Regions from separate parts of the Rhizobium sp. SJZ105 genome, predicted to be linked through region 3. Evidence: predicted binding sites of a transcription regulator. Region 3 holds the regulator's gene; each other region holds the start of a gene.
The links. Region 3 encodes LexA, which represses DNA repair genes until DNA is damaged. Its sites were predicted from a motif close to TGTTCNNNNTGTGTTCNG; they were not measured.
Positions count from the first base shown of each region.

Region 1: a site for LexA is predicted at 2,744-2,761, ahead of FB593_RS05780 (energy-coupling factor ABC transporter ATP-binding protein). Genes of this name have one in related genera too.
Region 2: a site for LexA is predicted at 3,482-3,499, ahead of FB593_RS08045 (YifB family Mg chelatase-like AAA ATPase). Genes of this name have one in related genera too.

Region 1 is NZ_VIUP01000001.1:1,137,589-1,145,104, reverse strand. It holds gene FB593_RS05795 (histone deacetylase family protein) at 1-778, opposite strand, end outside; gene FB593_RS05790 (biotin transporter BioY) at 805-1,368, opposite strand; gene FB593_RS05785 (energy-coupling factor transporter transmembrane component T family protein) at 1,400-2,005, opposite strand; gene FB593_RS05780 (energy-coupling factor ABC transporter ATP-binding protein) at 2,002-2,682, opposite strand; gene FB593_RS05775 (winged helix-turn-helix domain-containing protein) at 2,798-3,991, shown strand; gene ribB (3,4-dihydroxy-2-butanone-4-phosphate synthase) at 4,154-5,254, opposite strand; gene aroC (chorismate synthase) at 5,266-6,363, opposite strand; gene FB593_RS27470 (hypothetical protein) at 6,467-6,733, opposite strand; gene FB593_RS05760 (DUF1344 domain-containing protein) at 6,817-7,077, shown strand; gene FB593_RS05755 (histidine phosphatase family protein) at 7,277-7,516, opposite strand, start outside.
Region 2 is NZ_VIUP01000001.1:1,591,443-1,598,958, forward strand. It holds gene FB593_RS08035 (LysE family translocator) at 1-615, shown strand, start outside; gene cysK (cysteine synthase A) at 772-1,740, shown strand; gene FB593_RS08045 (YifB family Mg chelatase-like AAA ATPase) at 1,857-3,389, opposite strand; gene gshB (glutathione synthase) at 3,575-4,534, opposite strand; gene FB593_RS08055 (cupin domain-containing protein) at 4,780-5,292, opposite strand; gene FB593_RS08060 (sn-glycerol-3-phosphate import ATP-binding protein UgpC) at 5,403-6,503, opposite strand; gene ugpE (sn-glycerol-3-phosphate ABC transporter permease UgpE) at 6,515-7,357, opposite strand; gene FB593_RS08070 (ABC transporter permease subunit) at 7,369-7,516, opposite strand, start outside.
Region 3 is NZ_VIUP01000001.1:523,199-530,714, reverse strand. It holds gene FB593_RS02685 (ComEC/Rec2 family competence protein) at 13-2,448, shown strand; gene FB593_RS02680 (glutathione S-transferase family protein) at 2,465-3,148, opposite strand; gene lexA (transcriptional repressor LexA) at 3,589-4,311, opposite strand; gene FB593_RS02670 (VOC family protein) at 4,523-5,404, shown strand; gene kdsA (3-deoxy-8-phosphooctulonate synthase) at 5,404-6,249, shown strand; gene eno (phosphopyruvate hydratase) at 6,397-7,516, shown strand, end outside.

The DNA of each region.
Region 1 (7,516 bases), 610 kb from region 3:
GATTGATCTGCGCCAGCGGATCGCGGTGATGCGCGTCGAAACCGGCGGAGATGATGATGAGATCGGGCGAAAAATCGGCAATCGCCGGCAGGACGCGGGATTTGAACGCCTCGCGAAAATACTCGCTGCCGGTATTGGGGGAAAGTGGCGCGTTGACGACATTGTTCTTCACGCCAGTTTCGTTTTTATCGCCGCTCCACGGGTAAAGCGGCATCTGGTGGGTGGAACAGAACAGCACTGACGTGTCGTTCCAGAAGATATCCTGCGTACCGTTGCCGTGATGCACGTCCCAGTCGATGATGGCGACGCGCTCTGCGCCGTGCACCTTCTGGGCGTGACGGGCGGCGATTGCTGCATTGTTGAAGAGACAGAACCCCATGGCCTTTGCGGTTTCCGCATGGTGGCCGGGCGGGCGGGACGCAACGAAGACGTTGTCGGCGGCACCCGTAAACACGTCATCTACCGCCACCATCGCAGCGCCAATACCGGTCAGCGCCGCTTGCAGGCTTTTCGGCGAGACATAGGTGTCGGCCTCGACGCGGTTGATCTCGCCATCTTCCTCGGGAATCTGGCGCATGACGGACAGCAGATGCTCCTCCGGATGCGCCAGAAGCACGGCATCCTCGTTGGCCTGCGGCGCTTGCTTGCGGACCAGCCGCTCGAAATTCGGATGTTCGAGCGCAATGTTCAGAGATCGCAGCCGATCCGGCCGCTCGGGATGGCCTTCCGGCGTGATGTGTTCAAGGAAGATCGGATGTTCGTAAAGACGGGTCGCCATTCTCTAATCCTCCCGAAATAAGCTGATCAAGTGCGCTGCGGCAAAAGCGGATAACCGACCATCACAGCGCGGCCGGCAAGGGCGGCAAGCACGGCCTTCAACGCATCGCCGGGAATGAAGGCGAGCGAACCCATGAACGCCTTTTCAAACCCGAGCCCGACCACCAGCGCCAGATAGGAGATGCCGAAGGCATAAAGCACGACCACGCCGCCGGCGAGGCTGGCGATGAAGAAACCGATACCCTGCGTCAGAGCCGACTGGCCGCGATTGACGAGTTTTTCCGAGAGCGTGCCGGTGACGAAAGCGGCAGCAATCCAGCCGATCAGGAAGCCCGTGGTCGGCGTGGTGAAGATGGAAAGGCCGCCGCGTCCGCCTGAGAGGACTGGCAGGCCGATGGCGGCGATGAGGATGGTCAGAAGAACCGCGAGCGTGCCGCGTTTCGCCCCCAGCACGACACCGGCCAGCATGACGCCAAGTGACTGCGCGGTGATGGGCACCGGAATGAAACCAAGCGTGATCGGCGGCAAAAGTCCGAGTGCGATGATGATGGCGGAAAACAGCGAGATCAGCACAAGGTCGCGGGTCGTCATGGCTCGGGAACTCCGGATGGTTGTTTTGCCGTCAGCTTTGGCCTCTGAAACCGCGCGCGTCAATGGCGTCGGCAATGGCATCCGCATCCTTCAACGTCATAATGACGAGCGGCACGATGATCGTGGCCAGCCGAACGGGGAGGCCGCGCGCCCGGTGCGCATCGCGCACGGCATGGTAACGATTGACGATCTCAGGCACGAACCGCACGACGAGCCCGACCGCGAGCCCGATATCGGCCGCCTTGACCAGCCCCAGCCTTTCCAGCGGGGCGGCGGCAAGCGCGATTTCGTCCATGAATTGCGAAATGCTGACGGTGATGGTGACGGCGGTGGCGAGGAGCGCCAGTGCAGTCAGCCGCAAAAGATTGACACTCGCATCGTTTACCGGAAGCAGCAGATAGCTGAAGGCGGCAACGAGGAGAATGGTCAGCATCACCGGGCGTAGCCGCAGGCCGATCTCGCGGAATTGCAGCCGCGTCTCGCGCACAATGGCGGCGGCCACGACGACGGCGCATCCCAGCAAAAGCAGATCGCGGGTGAGAAATAGCGCAATGCTGAAAACCATCAGCGTCACGAGCTTGAGGCGTGGAGAGACGCGGTAGAGCCAGCCCGTGCCTTCGACATGAAGGGACTTCATCGCGACGCAACCTCCAGATAACGTGCCACCGCCTCTTCGGGGTTGGCGTCTGCAACAAGCTCGCCTTCGTGAAAAACCAGTACGCGATCGAAGCCGGAAAGCAGCGGCAGATCGTGGGTGATGACGACAAGCGCCTGCGACAACGCAGCCATTGTCTTCTCAACGATCGCGCGGTTTTTGAGGTCGAGCTGATTGGTCGGTTCATCGAGAATGAGGATTTGCGGTTCAGTGACGAGCAGGGCGGCCAGCGCCGCCAGCTGCAATTCGCCGCCGGAAAGCTCGTGCGCGCGCCGTTCTTCCAGATGAGCGATACCGAGCCGGGCAAGCACGGCCTTGACCCGCGTTTCTGTCTCCGTCTTGCCGATACCGAGTCGCTTGAGGCCGAAGGCGACATCGTCGCGTATGATCGGCAGGATGATCTGGTTCTGCGGATTCTGGAAGATGAAACCGACTGCCTGCAATACCGCTCTCGCATCTTTGACGGTGTCGAGACCGTTCACCGACACCTTGCCGCGCGTCGGCTTTGTCAGACCATTGATAAGCCGCGCAAAGGTGGTCTTGCCCGAGCCGTTGAGGCCGATCACGCCGATACGCCGTTCAGTCAATGTCAGGGACACGGGCTGTAAAGCCTGCCTGCCCTCGAAGGCGACGCCTGCGGTGTCGAAACGGATTTCCAAGATTGATGCATCCCTCTATCGCTTTCCGGTTCTATATCGTGTCATCAACAGAAGTGAAACAAAGAACAAAAAAAGAACATTGCAATCCTGAAAAAGCCGTCATACCTTCTGCTTCATGACGATCAAGGTTTCAAACGAAGCGGCAAAGCGGATTTTTCTGGCGCGGCAGGGGCTTTGCTCTCCGCCCGGAAAGGCGCTTTCCAAGGATGGCCTGCTGCAGCTCATTACCGATATCGGTTTCGTGCAGGTGGACAGTATCGGCACGGTGGAGCGCGCCCATCACCAGATAATATTCTCCCGAAACCAGACCTACAGGCGCGAACATCTGACAGCACTGCTGGAAAAGGACCGCGCGCTGTTCGAGCACTGGACGCATGATGCCTCCATCGTGCCGACCGAATTTTACCCCTATTGGAAGCACCGCTTCCGCCGCCGCGAGCCGATCATTCAGGAGCGCTGGCGCAAATGGCATGGTGAGGGGTTTGATGCGGCTTTCGCCGAGACGCTGGAGCGCATCGCCGCCACGGGTCCGGTTCTGGCGCGTGAGTTGAAGGAGGAGGGGCATCAGTCCGGCGGCTGGTGGAACTGGCATCCTTCCAAGACCGCACTCGAGTATCTGTGGCACACCGGCAAGCTTGCCATATCCGGCCGCGTGAATTTCCAGAAGGTCTATGATCTGGCGGAGCGGGTCATTCCCGGCGAGCACCACGAAAGCGAAGTGGAGCATACGCAATTCGTCGACTGGGCCTGCCGGCAGGCGCTCACCCGGCTGGGTTTTGCCACCCATGGCGAAATCGCCGCCTTTTTTGATCTCGTTACCCCGCAGGAGGCGAGGGACTGGGTCAAGAGCCACCGTGACGAACTGTGTGAGGTCTCGCTTCTCGCAAGCGATGGCGGTGCTGCCCGTCCGTCCTATGCTTTTGCGGATTTCAGCGCCGATGTCGCCAACCTGCCGGAGCCGTCGTCCCGCGTCCGTGTGCTGAGCCCCTTCGATCCGCTGTTGCGCGACCGCAACCGCACGGAGCGGCTGTTTGGCTTCTATTACCGTATCGAGGTCTTCGTACCCGAGCCGAAACGGCAATATGGCTACTACGTCTTCCCGCTTCTGGAAGGCGACCGGCTGATCGGCCGTATCGACATGAAGGCAGACCGCAAGCGCAGCACGCTGGATGTGCGCCGCCTGTGGCTGGAACCGGGCGTGCGCGCCTCAGCGGGAAGGCTCGAGAAACTAGACGCGGAATTGTCGCGGCTTGCGAAGTTTACGGGAGTGGAGAGTGTGAATTATCTGGAGGGGTGGCGGGATGTGTAATTGCGCCTTGAGCCTGCCTCTTCCGTCATGCTCGGGCCCGTCCCGAGCATCTGCAACGAAAAATGTATAGGATGCGTCTGCAGATCCTCGGCACAAGACCGAGGATGACGCCGGACGGGCGGAGAGGACGCCAAATCGAAGCGCCCTCGCGACGTCCCTAAATCACCCGATATCCGTTGCCGAAATCTTGATCCCGAAGCCTTCCAGCCCGACATAGTGGCGCTCGCGGGTCGTCATCAGCTTGATCGAGCTGATGCCGAGATCTTTGAGAATCTGCGCGCCGAGGCCGATTTCCAGCCACTCATTTTCGCGGGAGCGGGCCTGTGCGTGCGCTTCGTCGGGATCACGCGCCTTGCGCCGTCCGTCCACCTGGCCGACGCCGACAGAACCTTCGCGTAGATAGACGATGACGCCGCGGCCTTCTTCGGCGATCTTCTGCATATAGTGCTGCACCGGCTGGCGGTCGCCGAACACGTCGTCAGCAACGTTTTCAGGGTGCAGGCGGACGGGAATATCGACGCCATCGCGGATATCGCCGAAAATCACCGCCATATGCTGCATCCGGTCCCATGGCAGGGAGTAGGTATGCGCCTTGGCCGGTCCGAACGGGGTTTGGATGGTGAAGGAGGATTCCATCTCCACCAGCGTTTCCTTGCGCTGGCGATAGGCGATCAGATCGGCGACCGAAACATGCTTCATGCCGTGTTTTTCGGCGAAATCCAGAACCTGCGGACCGCGCATCACGGTGCCATCGTCATTGACCAGCTCGCTGATGACGCCGATGGGCGGCAGGCCAGCGAGCCGGCAGAGATCGACGGCCGCTTCGGTATGGCCGGAACGCATCAGCACGCCGCCTTCGCGGGAAATCAGCGGGAAAATGTGGCCTGGCCGTGTGAAATCCGACGCGCCGACATTCGGGTTGGCGAGATTGCGCACCGTCAAGGTGCGGTCATCCGCCGAAATACCGGTCGTCGTGCCATGCTTGAAATCGACGCTGACGGTGAAGGCGGTGGTGTGGGCGCTGTCGTTCTCCGCCACCATGGCGTTGAGGTTCAGCCTCTTTGCCTCGTCACGCGGCATGGGCGCGCAAACGATGCCGGATGTGTGGCGCACGATCAGCGCCATTTTTTCCGGCGTGCAATGAACCGCCGAAATAATCAGATCGCCTTCGTTTTCACGGTCGTCGTCGTCGGTCACGACAACGATCTCGCCAGCTTCGAAAGCGCGGATAGCGTCGACGACACGTTTCTGATCATAGGCCATTTCGGATTACCTCACTTCAACCGGCCGGTCTGGCCACGATCTCTCAAATAATGGTCGGCAACGGTGCAGGCCACCATCGCCTCGCCGATCGGCACGGCGCGGATGCCGACGCAGGGGTCGTGGCGGCCCTTGGTGCGCACATCCACATTGCGACCGTCGGTGTCGATGGACTGGCGCTCCGTCAGAATGGAGGAGGTGGGCTTGATGGCGAAGCGGGCGATGACGGGCTCGCCAGTCGCGATGCCGCCCAGAATGCCGCCGGCATGGTTCGACAGGAAAATCGGTTTGCCGTCATTGCCCATGCGCATCTCGTCGGCATTCTCCTCGCCGGAAAGCTCGGCCGAGGCAAATCCCTCGCCAATCTCCACGCCCTTGACGGCGTTGATCGACATCAGGCTGGAGGCAATATCCTGATCGAGCTTGGCGTAGATCGGCGCGCCGATGCCGGCCGGAACACCTTCCGCCACGACTTCGACGACCGCGCCGATCGACGATCCCGCCTTGCGGATGCCGTCAAGATATTCTTCCCACACCGGCACCATGGCCGGATCGGGGCAGAAGAATGGGTTCTGATCGACCTGGTCCCAATCCCAATTGTCACGGTTGATCTTGTGTTTGCCGATCTGCACCAGCGCACCGCGCACGTTGAGGCTCGGTACCACCTTGCGGGCGATTGCGCCTGCGGCAACACGCGCCGCCGTCTCGCGGGCGGAAGAGCGTCCGCCGCCGCGATAATCGCGAATGCCGTATTTCAGGTCATAGGTGAAGTCGGCATGGCCGGGGCGGAAGCTGCGGGCAATCTCGCCGTAATCCTTGGAACGCTGGTCGGTATTTTCGATCAGCATGGAGATCGGCGTGCCGGTGGTTATCATCGTCTCGCCGTCCTCATCCAGCATCACGCCGGACAGGACTTTGACGATGTCATCTTCACGGCGCTGGGTGACGAAGCGGCTTTGGCCGGGCTTGCGCTTGTCCATCCAGTGCTGCACCTCGGCAAGCGTGAAGCGGATACCGGGCGTGCAGCCGTCCACCACGCAGCCCAAAGCGGGCCCATGGCTTTCGCCCCAGGTGGTAACGCGAAAAAGATGACCGAAGCTGTTATGCGACATATTTCTCTAGACCGGAAAACGAGGGCGCGCCTGCGGACAGGGGCCGTTTAAAACAAGCGGATTTGTCATAGTAGAAAATCGGACCAAGGCAAAAGCCTTTCTTTCATCGCAAGTCCGATAAGAAGGTGACGCAGCGTTCACGACGCCGAGCAGCCCGGAAAACGACAGGCGTGACGATGGCTGACGACTGGCCGGATGAATGATTCGGCGGAAACGGTGCAGGGTTTTCCAGATGACAAAAGTGTAAAGGTGCTGGTGTTTTCCACGCTGTTTCGCGGTTTTCCAATATTGCCGGGAAATGCGGTGTAAAAATCACTAACGACTTGAACGCGATCCAAAATCCGTTCATCAATTGGGCCGAAAATGTCATGGTTGCGGGCAATTTCCGCCACATTCGAAAGGCAATTCTTCATGCATGTAAGGTTTTCACGCAAATTCACGAAAGCTAGATCGATGCGTATGATGATTGCCGCCCTTCTGGCCACCGCCAACTTGCTTATGCCTATCAACAGCTACGCCCAGAGCGTCGATGTCGAGGGAACGATCAGCAAGATAGACGTGAATGCGCTGACCATTACCTTGAACGACGGCAAGAATTACCGTGTGCCGGAAGAGTTCAATTTCGAAGGCCTGAAGGCAGGTGTGAAGGTCGTTGTTTTCTACACGGAAGTGGACGGAAAACGCGTGGTCGATGATCTCGAGGTCGTGCAGTAAACTGCGGTTTCGGCTCTCCTGTTGTCGAGGCGGACCTCTCTAATCCCGGTCGGGAAGCTCCAGAATTTCCATTATGCCGGACTTGATCCGACATCCAGCCGACGAGCGTCTGCGTGGCGGGATTGGTTTTTTTAGCCTAAAGATTTGGGTTGGCCGGGTTCCGGCTCGAGGCCGGAATGACGGAGGAGGATCGATACCCTCACGAAATCCACTCAGCACTGTTCCTGTCGATCTCGACCTTCAAAATCCGGTCCTGCGGGATCTGCGTCGTAGAGGCTTCATCCTTGTCCATGCCGGAAACCAGGCGGAAGATCGAGCGGATTACGCCGCCGTGGCAGACACATACCGTCGGCACCTCGACTGAGGAAAGCCATGCGCCAATACGCCAGGACAGGATTTCATAGCTTTCGGCATGCTGACCTGGGGGAATGAAGTCCCA
Region 2 (7,516 bases), 1.1 Mb from region 3:
ACGCTGACGACCCTTCTTGCCTATGCCACCGCACTCTTCATCGCCGCTGCCATTCCCGGCCCCGGCATGACGGCGATCGTGGCGCGGGCGCTTGGATCGGGGTTTCGGGAAACCTTCTTCATGGGCCTCGGGCTGGTGCTGGGCGACATGATCTACCTGACCGGCGTGATCCTCGGCCTCGCCTTCGTGGCGCAGACTTTTCAGGAGGCCTTCATGGTCCTGAAGTTTGCCGGCGCAGCCTATCTTCTCTATATCGCATGGAAGCTCTGGACCGCCGGCCTCTTGCCACAGGACCTGAAGGCGAAAAAAAGCACCAGCATTCCCATGTCGTTTCTGTCCGGCCTGCTGATCACGCTGGGTAATCCAAAAACCATGCTGTTTTATGTGGCGCTGGTGCCGACGCTGATCGACATCCGCATGATCGGCCCATCGGAATATGCGACACTTCTGGCGCTGACCTTCATCGTATTGATGGCCGTTCTCCTGCCTTACATCCTGCTTGCCGCCAAGGCGCGCAACCTCCTGAAACGGCCAAGTGCGTTGACGATCCTCAACCGCACCGCTGCGGGAATTCTGGCGGGAACGGCGACCATCATCGCGATCCGCAGCACCTGAAACGATTTCGTGCATTTGCCTGATTTATCGTGAATTTTTTCCGGTAATCAGACGATATTAGGACGAACGTTCGCTGGCCTGACAAGACTATTGCTCCTATTCTGCCGCTGAAATCTTGCGGCCACACATCGTGTGGCCTTCATACAGGAGAGCATCATGCCCGAAGCCAGAAAGCCCGGACGCGGACGCGTCTATTCCTCCATCACCGAAACAATCGGCGATACGCCGATCGTGCGGCTGGACAAGCTGGCGAGGGAAAAGGGCGTGAAGGCCAATCTTCTCGCCAAGCTGGAGTTCTTCAACCCCATCGCCTCCGTCAAAGACCGCATTGGCGTTGCCATGATCGAAGCGCTGGAAGCCCAAGGCAAGATCACCCCCGGCAAAACGACGCTGGTTGAACCGACCTCCGGCAACACGGGCATTGCGCTAGCCTTTGCCGCCGCCGCCAAGGGTTACAAGCTGATCTTGACCATGCCGGAAACGATGTCGGTCGAACGCCGGAAAATGCTCGCCTTGCTGGGCGCGGAACTGGTGTTGACCGAAGGCCCGAAGGGCATGAAGGGCGCCATCGCCAAGGCACAGGAACTGGCCGAAACCCTGCCAGACGCGATTATTCCGCAGCAGTTCGAAAACCCGGCAAACCCGGATATTCATCGCAAGACGACGGCCGAAGAAATCTGGAACGACACCGAGGGTGCTGTCGATATTTTTGTTTCGGGCATCGGCACGGGTGGCACGATCACCGGTACAGGCCAGGTGCTGAAATCCCGCAAGCCGGAGGTGAAGGTCATTGCCGTCGAGCCAGCCGACAGCCCGGTTCTTTCCGGTGGCAACCCCGGTCCGCACAAGATCCAGGGCATCGGCGCCGGTTTTGCACCCGCGATCCTCGACACTGGAATCTATGACGAAATCGTCACCGTGACCAATGACGACGCTTTTGAAATCGCCCGTCTGGTGGCGAGGCTGGAAGGCGTACCCGTCGGCATCTCCTCGGGCGCGGCACTCGCAGCGGCAATCAAGGTCGGCGCACGTGAGGAAAATGCCGGCAAGAATATCGTCGTCATCATTCCCTCCTTCGCGGAACGTTACCTTTCGACCGCTCTTTTCGAAGGGCTTGGGCTTTAAGCCGTTCCTCTTCGGTCAGGCCGCAAACGCGCGCCTGACGGCAATGACCGATTGTGCCGCCGGCCATCCGCCAGCGGCACAATTGTTTTAGCCGGTAAAGGGCGAAGGAAGGCCTCTTATGCCGCCGCCGTCAGTCTTTCACCGGCAATGCGGTATGAAATGGCTTCCGCCACATGGATACGCCCGACAGTTTGTTTGCCGTCCAAATCAGCCAATGTGCGGGCGACCTTGAGAATGCGATGATAACCGCGTGCGGAGAACTTCAATTGTTCGGCAGCATCGCGCAGCAATTGCAGCCCGGAAGCATCGGGCTCCGCATATTTTTCGATCAGCGTTGTCGTGCAGCGAGCGTTGGTGCGAATGCCTGAAGAGCCCGCCGCCGCATAACGCTCCTGCTGCGCAAGGCGGGCGCGAGCGACACGGGCGGCCACCACCGAACTCGGTTCTGCAGTCATGGGACGGATGAGGTCAGTGGCGGAGACGGCGGGAACGTCGATGCGGATATCGATGCGATCCATCAGCGGGCCGGAAATGCGGGCCTGATAATCTGTCATGCAACGTAGGCCTCTGGCGCAGGTGAAACCCGGCTCCCCCGCTCTGCCGCACCGGCAGGGGTTCATCGCAGCGACAAGCTGGATGTCCGCCGGATAGGTGACGCGGTGATTGGCACGGGCAACGATGCATTCGCCCGTTTCCAGCGGCTGGCGCAGCGCATCCAGCACCTGAGGCGCAAATTCCGGGAACTCATCGAGGAAAAGAACGCCGTGGTGGGCAAGTGAAGCCTCACCCGGCTTGGCACGCAGCCCTCCGCCGATAAGCGCGGCCATGGTGGCGGAATGGTGTGGCGTGCGAAACGGTCTGCGGTCCGACAGCTTGCCGCCGGACAATTGGCCGGCGATGGAATGGACCATGGACACTTCCAGCAATTCCGCAGCCTCGAGCGGTGGCAGAATTGAGGGCAAGCGCGCGGCGAGCATGGATTTACCGGAGCCGGGCGGACCAACCATCAGCAGATTATGGCCACCCGCAGCTGCCACCTCCAACGCGCGCCGGGCCGTCTCCTGCCCCTTGATATCGGCCAGATCCGGCAAATTGACCGGATTGGCGCGGATGGCGGGCATCGGGCGGGAGAGAAGCTGGGTGCCGCGAAAATGGTTGGCAAGCGCAATAAGGCTGCGTGGGGCGAGAATATCGATGCCAGCCCCGGCCCAGGCTGCTTCGGGCCCGCTATCAGCCGGGCAAATCAAACCCTTCCCGAGCGCATTGGCACCGATGGCCGCGGGCAGAGCGCCCGAAACCGTGCCGATGGTGCCATCGAGATTGAGTTCGCCGAGAACCACATATTGCCCGAGCGCTTCCGCCGGGATCGCTCCCAACGCGGCCATGAGACCCAAAGCGATCGGAAGATCGAAATGCGATCCTTCCTTGGGCAAATCCGCAGGCGCAAGATTGACCGTGACTTTTTTTGCCGGCAGCGCCAGACCGGAGGCGTGGAGCGCGGCCTGCACACGCTCCCGGCTTTCCGCCACCGCCTTGTCCGGCAGGCCGACGATCTGGATGCCAACTTTTCCGGGTGCGACCATCACCTGCACCTCGACCGGCACACCCTCTATTCCCTGAAATGCAACCGTATTGACCCGTGCCACCATGGCCTGCCCCCGCAAACCGGCCACAACATCAAAGCATTATGCCCCGATGGCGGCCACTCTCAAGTAACCTGCCATAGAGCGAAGAATAAAACAAGAACATTAAGCGAACAATTTCGCGCGAACGGTGTATTTCAGTTGTATAGAGTTGTGCACGCGGAACAAACGCAGGTGGCGAGGAAATTGCCTCAGAAATCCTGTGCTTCGCGCTTTTTCTCGATCGCATCCCACAACAAGCTTGCCACATCGGCACCGCCGAATTTCTGCACTTCACGAATGCCTGTCGGTGAGGTGACGTTGATTTCCGTGAGGTAATCGCCTATCACATCGATGCCAACGAACAGGAAACCGCGCTCGCGCAGGGCGGGGCCGATGCGGCGGCAGATTTCCTTCTCACGCGCGGTGAGTTCCGTTGGCTCCGGGCGGCCGCCGGCATGCATGTTGGAGCGGGCATCATTTTCCGCCGGCACGCGATTGATCGCGCCCACGGGCTCGCCATCCACCAGAAGGATACGCTTGTCGCCCTTGCGAACATCCGGCAAGTATTCCTGGGCGATATAGGGTTCGCGGAACATCTGACCGAACATTTCCAGCAGCGACGAGAAATTGCGGTCGTCCCGCGCGGAATGGAAGACGCCTGCACCACCATTGCCATAAAGCGGCTTGAGGATGATATCGCCCATTTCATTGCGGAAGCGGGCGATTTCAGAGACATCCTTGGTGATCAGCGTCTTCGGCATCAGATCGGCGAATTCGGTGACGAAAATCTTTTCCGGCGAGTTGCGGACCCAGGCGGGATCGTTGACAACAAGCGTTTTGGGATGAATGCGCTCGAGCAAATGGGTCGAGGTGATGTAGGCCATGTCGAATGGCGGATCCTGGCGCAGATGAATGACATCCATGGTCGAGAGATCGACCCGCTCCGGCTCCGAGAGCGAAAAATGGTCGCCCTTGATATCGCGCAGTTCCATCTGTTCGACGGTCGCGTAGATCTTGCCATCGCGCATGGAGAGGCGTTCGGGGGTATAGTGAAACAGCCGGTATCCACGTGCCTGCGCCTCAAGGCTCATGGCGAAGGTGGAGTCGCCGGCGATATTGATGCCGGAGACATGATCCATCTGGATCGCGACGTTCTTGATCTTCGCCATGCGCATCTTCCTCTTGCAGCATGCGGACGCTTCGCGGTTCCGCCGTGCCCATTGCCTCGTCTGTTCGCGATTCCCCGCAGGACCGGAAGAGACCCGGAAATGCTTCAGAAAACCCTGAAGATGTAGGGCAGCGACCATTCAAACGCAACTGCTGCGAGGGGTGCTTTTTGTGAGTTTTATTGAACCTTCACAATTCCGCAGGTGGCGCTGCGCAGAGCCCCAACCTGACGGAGTGTTTTACCAGTTCAGGCCGCCAGCTTGTAGGAACGACCGGCAAACAGCTTGTTCTTGACCCGGTAGGCCAGAGCCAGCGCCGTGGGGAAAGGACGGCGCATGAAGGCAACCTTGCGGACATACTCATCCACGCGCCAGGTGGCCCATGTACCCGCGCGGAAATAAGCGACGTCACCCACCCGCAGGATACTGACTGTGCCGTCTTCCGCCGTCACATGCACCTCACCCTCAAGGATATAGACGGTCTCGTCCCAACCGAAGAACCAGCGGAACTCGCCCGCCGTACAATCCCACATGGCTGTGCTGGAGGCGCGGTCTCCGCTTCTGGAATGATCCGCCGCGCGCGCCTGAGGATCGCCGGAAATTATCCAGTCGGGGTTGATGGGGGCCGGCTGCAGCCGCAAATCGGTGCAGGACGCGCTAACCACGCTCTCGTCTTTTGCCCGGCGCAAAGAGGCCGGCAATATCGGCACCGTGCGGATGGCCATGGTCGCAGCCGCCGCGAACATCATCTTTAAAGGCATATTAGAAAACCCCCGTGAAATATTGGAGATCTTCTATCATCGGGATCGTAACGAAGCGGTTTTGACAATCGGCGCAATTTTAGTCATCGCGCCGATTTCTTATCGTCCACTCAGGCCGTTGCCAGCTGCACGGGCTGCGCCACAGCTTGTTCCGCCTTGCCGGCTATGCGCTTGCCGGTCTCGCTGGAGAAGAAGTGCAGCTTGTCTGGAGATATGGCGACCGACAAGGTAGCCGGAATCTCGACCTCCGGCGAAAACGCCACGGTCAGGTTCTGGTCGCCGATCATGCCGTGGATAAGACGCTGCGAGCCGAGTTCCTCGATATACTCGACGCGTAGCGAAAAACCGGGCTCACCTGCCGCCGCCAGGCGGAAATCTTCCGCCCGCATGCCCACAGTAACCGGGCCGGAGGCGGGGGCGAAACCGTTGAGCGCGATCAGCGACGGCCCGACCGCAAGGCTATCCCCATGCAACTCGCCGCTCAGCAGGTTCATGGCGGGAGAGCCGATGAAGCTTGCGACAAAGGTGGAAGCGGGGGTGTGATAGACCTCAAGCGGTGCGCCGATCTGTTCGATGCGGCCGCCGTTCAGCACCACCAGACGATCTGCCAGCGTCATGGCTTCCAGCTGATCGTGCGTGACGTAGATCGAAGTAGTGCCGAGGCGCTTTTGCAGGCGCTTGATCTCCCCGCGCATGGAAACGCGCAGTTTGGCATCAAGGTTGGACAGGGGCTCATCAAACAGGAAGGCCGCCGGTTTGCGCACGATGGCGCGGCCCATGGCGACTCGCTGACGCTGGCCGCCGGAAAGGGCGCGCGGCTTGCGCTCCAGATAGGGTTCGAGCTGGAGCATGCGGGCGGCCTCGGCCACGCGCGCATCGATCTCCGCCTTCGGCGTCTTGCGGTTCTTCAACCCGTATTCCAGGTTCTGGCGCACCGACATATGCGGATAGAGCGCATAGTTCTGGAACACCATGGCGATATCCCGGTCAGCCGGATCTACCTGGTTGACCACCCGGTCACCGATCTTCACCGTGCCTTCGGAAATATCCTCAAGTCCGGCCACCATACGCAGGAGCGTGGACTTGCCGCAGCCGGAAGGACCGACGAGAACAATGAACTCGCCGTCCCTGATGTCGATATCGACGTGATGCACGGCACGCACGCCGCCATGATAATCCTTGCAGACCTGACTGATTTCTATCGCGGCCATTTTCGGTTTCCTTATTTGTCGCTTTCCGTCAGGCCCTTGATGAACCAGCGCTGGAAGATCACGACGATCATCACAGGCGGCAGCATGGCCAGAACGGCAAGCGCGAAAGCTTCGTTGTAATCGGGGATTTGCGAACCGACCCAGACTTGCAGGATCGACTTGATGCCGCGCATCAGGGTGAAGAAACTCTCGTCCGTGGTCATCAGCATGGGCCAGAGGTACTGGTTCCAGCCGTAAACGAACATGATGATGAAGATCGCCGCCATCATGGTACGGGAAAGCGGGATGATCACATCAATGAAGAACTTGACCGGGCCCGCACCGTCTATGCGAGCAGCTTCCAGCAATTCTTCAGGAATGGATTTGAAGAACTGCCGGAAATAGAAGGTGCCCGTCGCAGACGCCAGAAGCGGCACGATCAGACCGGTGTAGGAGTTCAAGAGGCCGAGTTTGCTCATCACCTCATAGGACGGCATGATGCGTACTTCGAGCGGCAGAAGCAGGGTGGTGAAGATGATCCAGAAGGCAAGCGTTGCAAACCGGAACCGGAAATAGACGATCGCATAGGCTGCCATCATCGAGAGGACGATCTTGCCGACGGCAAAACCGATGCCGAGGATCAGCGAGTTCAGCACCATGTTGAGACCGGTGATCTGCCCGGTAAAGCCGCCCTTCTGCGTCAGGACCTTTTCATAGGTCCCGACGAAATTGTCGCCCGGAACGAGTGTCAGGCCGCTGCGGTGGATTTCCGCCGCCGTATGGGTGGACGTCATGAATGCCACGACGACAGGCAATATCAGGAACAGTGCGCCGATGATCAGCACCAGATGGTCGAGGGGTTTTGTCTTGTACATTGTCTTTTCCCTCAATTGTAATGGATGCGTTTTTCGATGAAGCGGAACTGGATGATGGTCAGAACGAAGACGACCAGCATCAGGATGACGGACTGGGCAGAGGAACCGCCGATGTCATTGCCGCGGAAACCGTCGAGAAAGACCTTGTAGACTAGCGTA
Region 3 (7,516 bases):
TATGCTAAAACGATGCAGGGAGACTTGCCCGGCACACGGGAAATTCTGTTTCCTCTCCGCCGAAGCAGTGATGCGGCAACACATGACACTCCCGCCATTATTCCCGAGATTAACCGCAACACTACCGTGGCCGAAAAAATCGCCATGTGCCTGGCCGAGGAGCGCGCATTCGGCCACGATTTTCTTTTCATTCCCGTTTCCATCGGCTGCGGCGCGGTACTCTGGTTTTCTCTAGATGCCACGCCTTCCCCGGTCATTTTGATTGCCACATTTCTTTTTGTCGCCGTTCTGGCGCTCTTTGTGAGATACAAGGCTGGCATTGCGGCGGCGGTTTGCGGCCCTTTCGCTTTTCTATTGCTCGGCATGCTTCTGGCCGATTTAGAAACCCGACGGGCAGGGACCGTGGTGCTGGATACCCCCGTCACCACCACCATCACCGGCACCGTGGCGCGCCGGGAGGTCGATGCACGCGGCTACTGGCGATATGTCGTCGATCTGACCGCAACAGCGGACCCGACATTGTCGCGTCCGCCGCAGAGGATATCGGTGCTTTCGCGTGGCGGAGGCGAGCCGATCGCACTCGGAGCAACCCTTCGCGGCAAGGTCCGCCTCTCGCCGCCGTCCGGCCCGGCCTTGCCGGGACTGAACGACTTCGCCTTCACGTCCTATTTCAGAGGCATAGGCGCGACCGGTTTCTTTTATAAATCACCGGATGCGCTTGTATCACCCGTTGGTGACGCAAGGCCTGACAAGGGTTGGTTGGAATGGGCCGATATGCGGCTTTACGGCCTTCGCAGCGCAATTGCCGAACGCATCCGCACCACCATCGGCGGTGATGCCGGAGCCTTCGCCGCCTCCATCATCACCGATGAGAGACAGGCTATATCGGCGGAGACGATGGAGGCGTTGCGGCTCTCCGGCCTTGCCCATATCGTTGCCATATCCGGGCTCAACATGGCACTGGCCTCCGGCATATTCTTTGTTGGCCTGAGACTGGCTTTCAGCTTGTTTCCCGCCTTTGCGCAGCGCTGGCCGGTCAAGAAGATCGCGGCTTTCGCGGCACTGCTGATGACGCTTGCCTATTATCTGATTTCCGGTTTTGCCGTTTCCGCCGAGCGTGCCTGGCTGATGATGTCTGTGATGCTGATCGCGGTCCTTTTCGATCAGCCATCACTCAGCCTCAGAAACGTTGCCATTTCCGCCCTGATCATTCTGGCTTTCTCGCCCTCGGAAATCATGGGTCCGAGTTTTCAGATGTCATTTGCCGCCACTATAGCGCTTGTGTCCGCCTATGCCTTCTGGAGCCGTTGGCGTACGGATCGCGAACGGCTGTTCATCGGGCGCAAGCCCGCATGGCTGAAGGTGGCGGAAATGATGGGCGCGGTCATTGGCGGCGTTATCACGACGTCGCTGATCGGGGGCCTTTCGACGGCGATCTATTCAGCCGAACATTTTCACCGTGTCACCACCTATGGACTGTTCGCCAATCTGGCTGCGATGCCGCTCATGTCGCTGATCGTCATGCCATTCGCTCTTATCGCAATGCTGCTGATGCCCTTCGGGCTCGACGCGCCGTTCCTGAAGATCATGGGTTATGGCATGGCACTCGTCATCGAGGTTGCAAACGAGGTGGCCTCCTGGGGCGGCAGCGCAGCGACTGGGCGTCCGCATGGCTGGTTTGTCGGTTTGGCTTCGGTGGGTTTCCTGCTGCTGACATTGCTGCGCAGCCGGCTTGCGCTTCTTGGCATCCCGTTTCTGCTCTTCGCCTTCGGCGTGTCGGCAGTTACGGCCTATCGTGATCTACCGGATCTATTGATTCACGAGGACGGCGAATTGGTGGCACTCGTGGAGGACGGCAAGGTCTCAACCACAAAAGCCCGTCCGCAGGGCTTCGTTTACGGCCAGTGGCAAAGGGCGCTGCTGCTGCCGGAAAAAACCGTGCCGCCAGATTTTATAAATGGTGAGAGCATGGCAAATACTGCTGGTTCTGACTCGAGATCGAAACTGTCGCCCGAAGACATGGCTGTGGTGGTACGCGAGATGACGGCGGCGCTCAAAGACGCCAAAGTTGGCGTCTTCACCTGCAGGAAAGACATATGGTGCGTAGCGAGCGCCGCAAGCGGAGAGTGGATCGTCGTTCTGGACGATGGCCGCTTCGCCGGAAAAGCCTGCGATATTGCCGATATCGTCGTTGTTTCCCGCAGAACCTCTTTTTCGCAGTGCCGCTCGGGTGCACTCCTGCTCAGCCGTGACATCTTGCGGCGTCTCGGTTCTGTGGAAATAGATTTTGCTAACAAGAGGGAGGAGGGTGTGGCGAGCGGGCTGCGCGCCGCAATCGCCGGAACGGACAGGCCCTGGAGCCAGCACCGTTATTACGACTGGAAAAGCGGACGTTTCGACCGTGATCTGCCGCAGCCCATCATCCGGCTGCTGGCGGCGTCGCAATGACAGCCGCCAGCATGGATCATCGGGCCTTGGCGCGCAAATCTTCAGTCAATTCGCCGATCTCGCCAACTTCCTCTTCATGACCAGCGTCGCGCCAGCTCTCCTTCAAACCGGCCTCGTACCATTCTTGCATGGCAGGCAGGGCGAGCAGCCGGTCGCAATAGGCTTTCGCTGCTGGCGAAAGATCCGCGCTGCCATAGGTCTGGAAACGGAATGCAACCGGGCAGAAGAAAGCATCGACCGCCGTGAACTTTTGACCGGCGAGATATGGCCCGCCGAATTTTGTGAGACCCTCGCTCCACAACGCATCGATCCGCTTTATATCGGCTTTAAGCCCGGCATCGCCGCCCCTGGGTTTGACCCGAATGCCCACCGACATGGGATAGAGATTGCGCAGCGAGGAAAAGCCGGCATGCATCTCACTTGCGGCCGAACGCGACCAGGCCCTCGCATGCTTGTCGCTTGCCCAGACACCCTGGTGTCTTTCGGCAAGATATTCGACGATCGAAAGCGTTTCCCAAACCGTCATACCCTCGTCGACCAGGCAGGGCACCTTGCCCGTCGGCGAAAAGGAGGAGAAGGAGACGCCTTCGCCGAACGGAATGAGCTTTTCATCAAAGGCGATACCGAGCGTGCGCATCAATACCCACGGCCGCAGCGACCATGAAGAATAGTTCTTGTTGGCTATATAAAGATCGTACATCGCGTATCTCCCGGATATGACGCGTATTTCTACACCTGCCAAGCGTTCACGGAATATCGAAAATTATCCATGGCTCCCATAAACGCCGTTGATGAATGGTGATGTGGGGTCACTGAGAGCGCGGCTTGCGATAAGTCACCCTTTGGTGACTACTAAAATCTGACTGCGCAACACGACAGAACAACGTCGCTAAAAAACAGCGGATGGGATCGCTTCGACAATTACAGCGAGCAGCCCATTCGCCACCACGCCTGTAGCGAAACCGAAGCATCTTTATGGAGCAGGAACTTAGTTTGGAAAGGGCAACGCGCATAGGCTGAATGGCGCATATCCTCGTGCACCCGCTAAAGCACGCCACGTTTGGAAACAGCCAAACCATATATAGGCGCCATCTTCACGATGACGCCTAATGTAAAGTGAGCACGTTCGGTTCGATAAGATCAATGGTAGCGGCGGATCAGCCCCACCAGCTTGCCCTGAATTTTCACCCGGTCGGGCCCGAAAATACGGGTCTCATAGGCTGGGTTTGCCGCCTCGAGCGCAATGGAGGCACCCTTGCGGCGGAAGCGCTTCAGCGTGGCTTCCTCGTCATCCACCAGAGCCACAACGATGTCCCCGGGATTGGCGGTGTTGCCGTTGCGGATGATGACTGTGTCGCCGTCGAAAATGCCGGCCTCGATCATCGAATCACCCTTGACCTCAAGAGCGTAATGTTCGCCCGTGCCAAGCATGTCTACTGGCACGGCCACATCATGGGTGTTGTTCTGGATGGCGGAAATCGGCACGCCCGCAGCGATGCGGCCCATGACCGGCACGGTGACAGCCCCGCCCAGATCGTTGGCCGGCGTCTTGGGGGCAGGGGCCGGTTCCGGCGTCTTGGGCTTGCCAAGGCTGCCTTCGATAATGCTCGGCGAAAAGCCGCGCTGCGGCCTTGCACCCGGCGTATAAGCCTCGGGCAGCTTGATGACTTCCAGCGCCCGAGCTCTATTCGGTAGCCGACGAATGAACCCGCGCTCTTCGAGAGCGGTTATCAGGCGGTGGATGCCGGATTTCGAAGCAAGATCGAGTGCGTCCTTCATTTCATCGAAGGAGGGCGGCACGCCGGACTCTTTCATTCGTTCATGAATGAAGAGAAGCAATTCCTGCTGTTTGCGCGTGAGCATGAGGAAAACACCCTTTAGAATCGTAGTGGAAGTCGCGAAACAAATACAGAACGAACACTATATGTTCCATATGTGTTCTGCAATCCCCTAAAATTTCGTGAAGGTGCCATCCGTTGCTGTGATGATTTGCCTCATAGCACGCAATTGTGCTTTTGTGCGGTCAAACCCGTCCCGGCATGCTCCGAGCGGAAGGCCAGCAGGATACATTTTCATGACGAAACCCTATAGCGTCGACCATCTCGTTTTGCCCGTGGAAGTCATAGGCGTCGCCGTGAAGCGCCTCGTCAGTCTTGGCTTTACGGTTGCGCCGGAGGCTCTGCATCCTTTCGGCACCCAAAATGCCTGCGTATTTTTCGCCGATGGCACCTATCTGGAGCCGCTCGCAATTGCTGATCCGGCTAAATATAATGCCTCAATAGAGAGGGGTGATGTATTCACCGGCAGGGATGTGGCCTTCCGGCAACGGGACGGGCAGGAGGGTTTTTCGGCTCTTGTTGCCAAGACTGAAGACGCCTTGGTTGACCATGAGCGGTTTCGGGCAGCCGGCCTTTCGGCGGGCGATGTTTTCGAGTTTTCGCGGCCTGTTCGGATGCCGGATGGCTCGCAAGGCGAGGCGGCGTTCCGGCTGGCTTTTGCGGCAAGCGGGGCGGCCGCGGATTTCTTTTTGTTCAGTTGTCAACGGCTTCAAGCCCTTCCGGGCGATCGCACCATGCTGGAGCGCCACGCCAATGGTGTCACCGGCCTCAGTGAAATCGTCCTGTTTACCGGCGGCGATGCGAAGGTGGCGGGCCTGATCGAGACGGTGTTTGGCTGTGAAGGCAAATGGTCTCCGGGCGGTGATATGGTTTTCGCGACCGGCAATGCCAGCATCAGATTGACCGGAAAACCGCCTTTCGGCGGGCAGACCCTGAATGCTCAGGATGGCAACGAAGGCGGATTGCGCGGCGCGGGCATCGTCTTTTCTTCACACGATCTTGCCGTGACAGAGGCGGTGCTTGCTGCTAATGGCGTGTCCTGCGCAAAAGCGGACGGCCGTCTGGTGGTGCCCGCGGCACCCGGTCAGGGCGTTGCCTTCGCCTTCGAGGAAAAATGATGAGCGTTACGAACAATCTTAAAGTCACTGCCGGCGACGGCGCCAGCAAGGTTTCCTTCTCGAATACCGAGCGGTTTTCGCTGATTGCCGGTCCGTGCCAGATGGAAAGCCGCGAACATGCCTTCATGATCGCTGGCGTCCTGAAGGAGCTTTGCGACAAGCTGGGAATAGGGCTTGTCTACAAGTCCTCTTTCGACAAGGCGAACCGCACTTCGCTTTCCGGAAAACGCGGCATCGGCCTGGATAACGCGATGCAGGTTTTTGCCGATCTCAAGAAGGAATTCGGTTTTCCTGTTCTGACCGACATCCACACGGAAGAGCAATGCGCCGTCGTTTCCGAGGTGGTGGACGTTCTGCAGATTCCGGCGTTCCTCAGCCGCCAGACCGATCTTCTCGTTGCTGCCGCCAAGACCGGCCGCGTCATCAACGTCAAGAAAGGCCAGTTTCTGGCGCCCTGGGACATGAAGAACGTGCTTGCCAAGCTCAATGAGAGCGGCAATCCGAATGTGATGTTGTGCGAGCGCGGCGCGTCCTTCGGTTACAACACGCTGGTTTCCGACATGCGCTCGTTGCCGATCATGGCAGCGCTCGGCGCACCTGTCGTTTTCGATGCCACCCATTCGGTGCAGCAGCCGGGCGGGCAGGGCGGCTCCACAGGTGGCCAGCGCGAATTCGTCGAGACGTTGGCGCGTGCGGCCGTTGCGGTTGGCGTGGCCGGCCTCTTCATCGAGACCCATGAGGATCCGGACAATGCGCCGTCAGACGGCCCTAACATGGTCCACCTGAAGGACATGCCGAAACTGCTCGAAAAGCTTCTGGCTTTCGACGCGATTACGAAAGCCTGATCGGCTGACCGTGACGGCGGGCACTTTTGTGCCAATCGATTTTAATGGCGGGCGGGCCGTTTCCGCTGCCCACCGTCATTGTAATTTCTTCGCCATCGTCTAAGACAGGCGACGGAAAATATCTGTTCCATTCCCAAGGGAGAGACCATGACTGCCATTACCGATATCATCGCGCGCGAAATTCTCGACAGCCGCGGCAATCCGACCGTTGAAGTCGACGTTTATCTCGAAGACGGCTCCATGGGCCGTGCCGCCGTTCCCTCCGGCGCCTCCACCGGCGCGCATGAGGCGGTTGAGCTGCGCGATGGCGGCAAGCGTTATCTCGGCAAGGGCGTGGAAAAGGCGGTCGAAGCCGTCAATACAGAAATCTTCGACGCGATTGGCGGTTTCGACGCTGAAAACCAGATCCAGATCGATCAGATGATGATCGCGCTCGACGGCACGCCGAACAAGTCGCGCATCGGCGCCAACGCCATCCTCGGCGTGTCGCTCGCCGTTGCGAAGGCTGCCGCTGAAGCCTCCGGCCTGCCGCTTTACCGTTATGTCGGCGGCCCGAACGCGCATCTGCTGCCGGTTCCGATGATGAACATCATCAACGGCGGCGCGCATGCCGATAACCCCATCGACTTCCAGGAATTCATGATCCTGCCGGTCGGTGCAGAAAACATTCGCGAAGCCGTGCGCATGGGCTCCGAAGTCTTCCATACGCTGAAAAAAGAACTGTCCGCACAGGGCCACAACACCAATGTCGGCGATGAGGGCGGTTTTGCACCGGGTCTCGAAAGCGCGCCGGCAGCACTCGATTTCATCATGAAGTCGATCGAAAAGGCTGGCTACCGTCCAGGCGACGACATGTTCATCGGTCTCGACTGTGCGGCGACCGAATTCTTCAAGAACGGCAATTACGTTTATGAAGGCGAAGGCAAGACCCGTTCGCCGATCGAGCAGGCCGAATACCTGGCCGAACTCGTCGCGAAATATCCAATCATCTCCGTTGAAGACGGCATGGCTGAAGACGACTGGGATGGCTGGAAGGCGCTGACCGATCTCATTGGCAACAAGTGCCAGCTGGTGGGCGACGATCTTTTCGTCACCAACTCCGCCCGCCTTCGCGACGGTATCAAGATGGGTGTCGCCAACTCCATCCTCGTCAAGGTCAACCAGATCGGTTCGCTTTCCGAGACGCTGGACGCAGTCGAAACGGCGCACAAGGCAGGTTACACCGCCGTCATGTCGCACCGTTCGGGCGAAACGGAAGATTCCACCA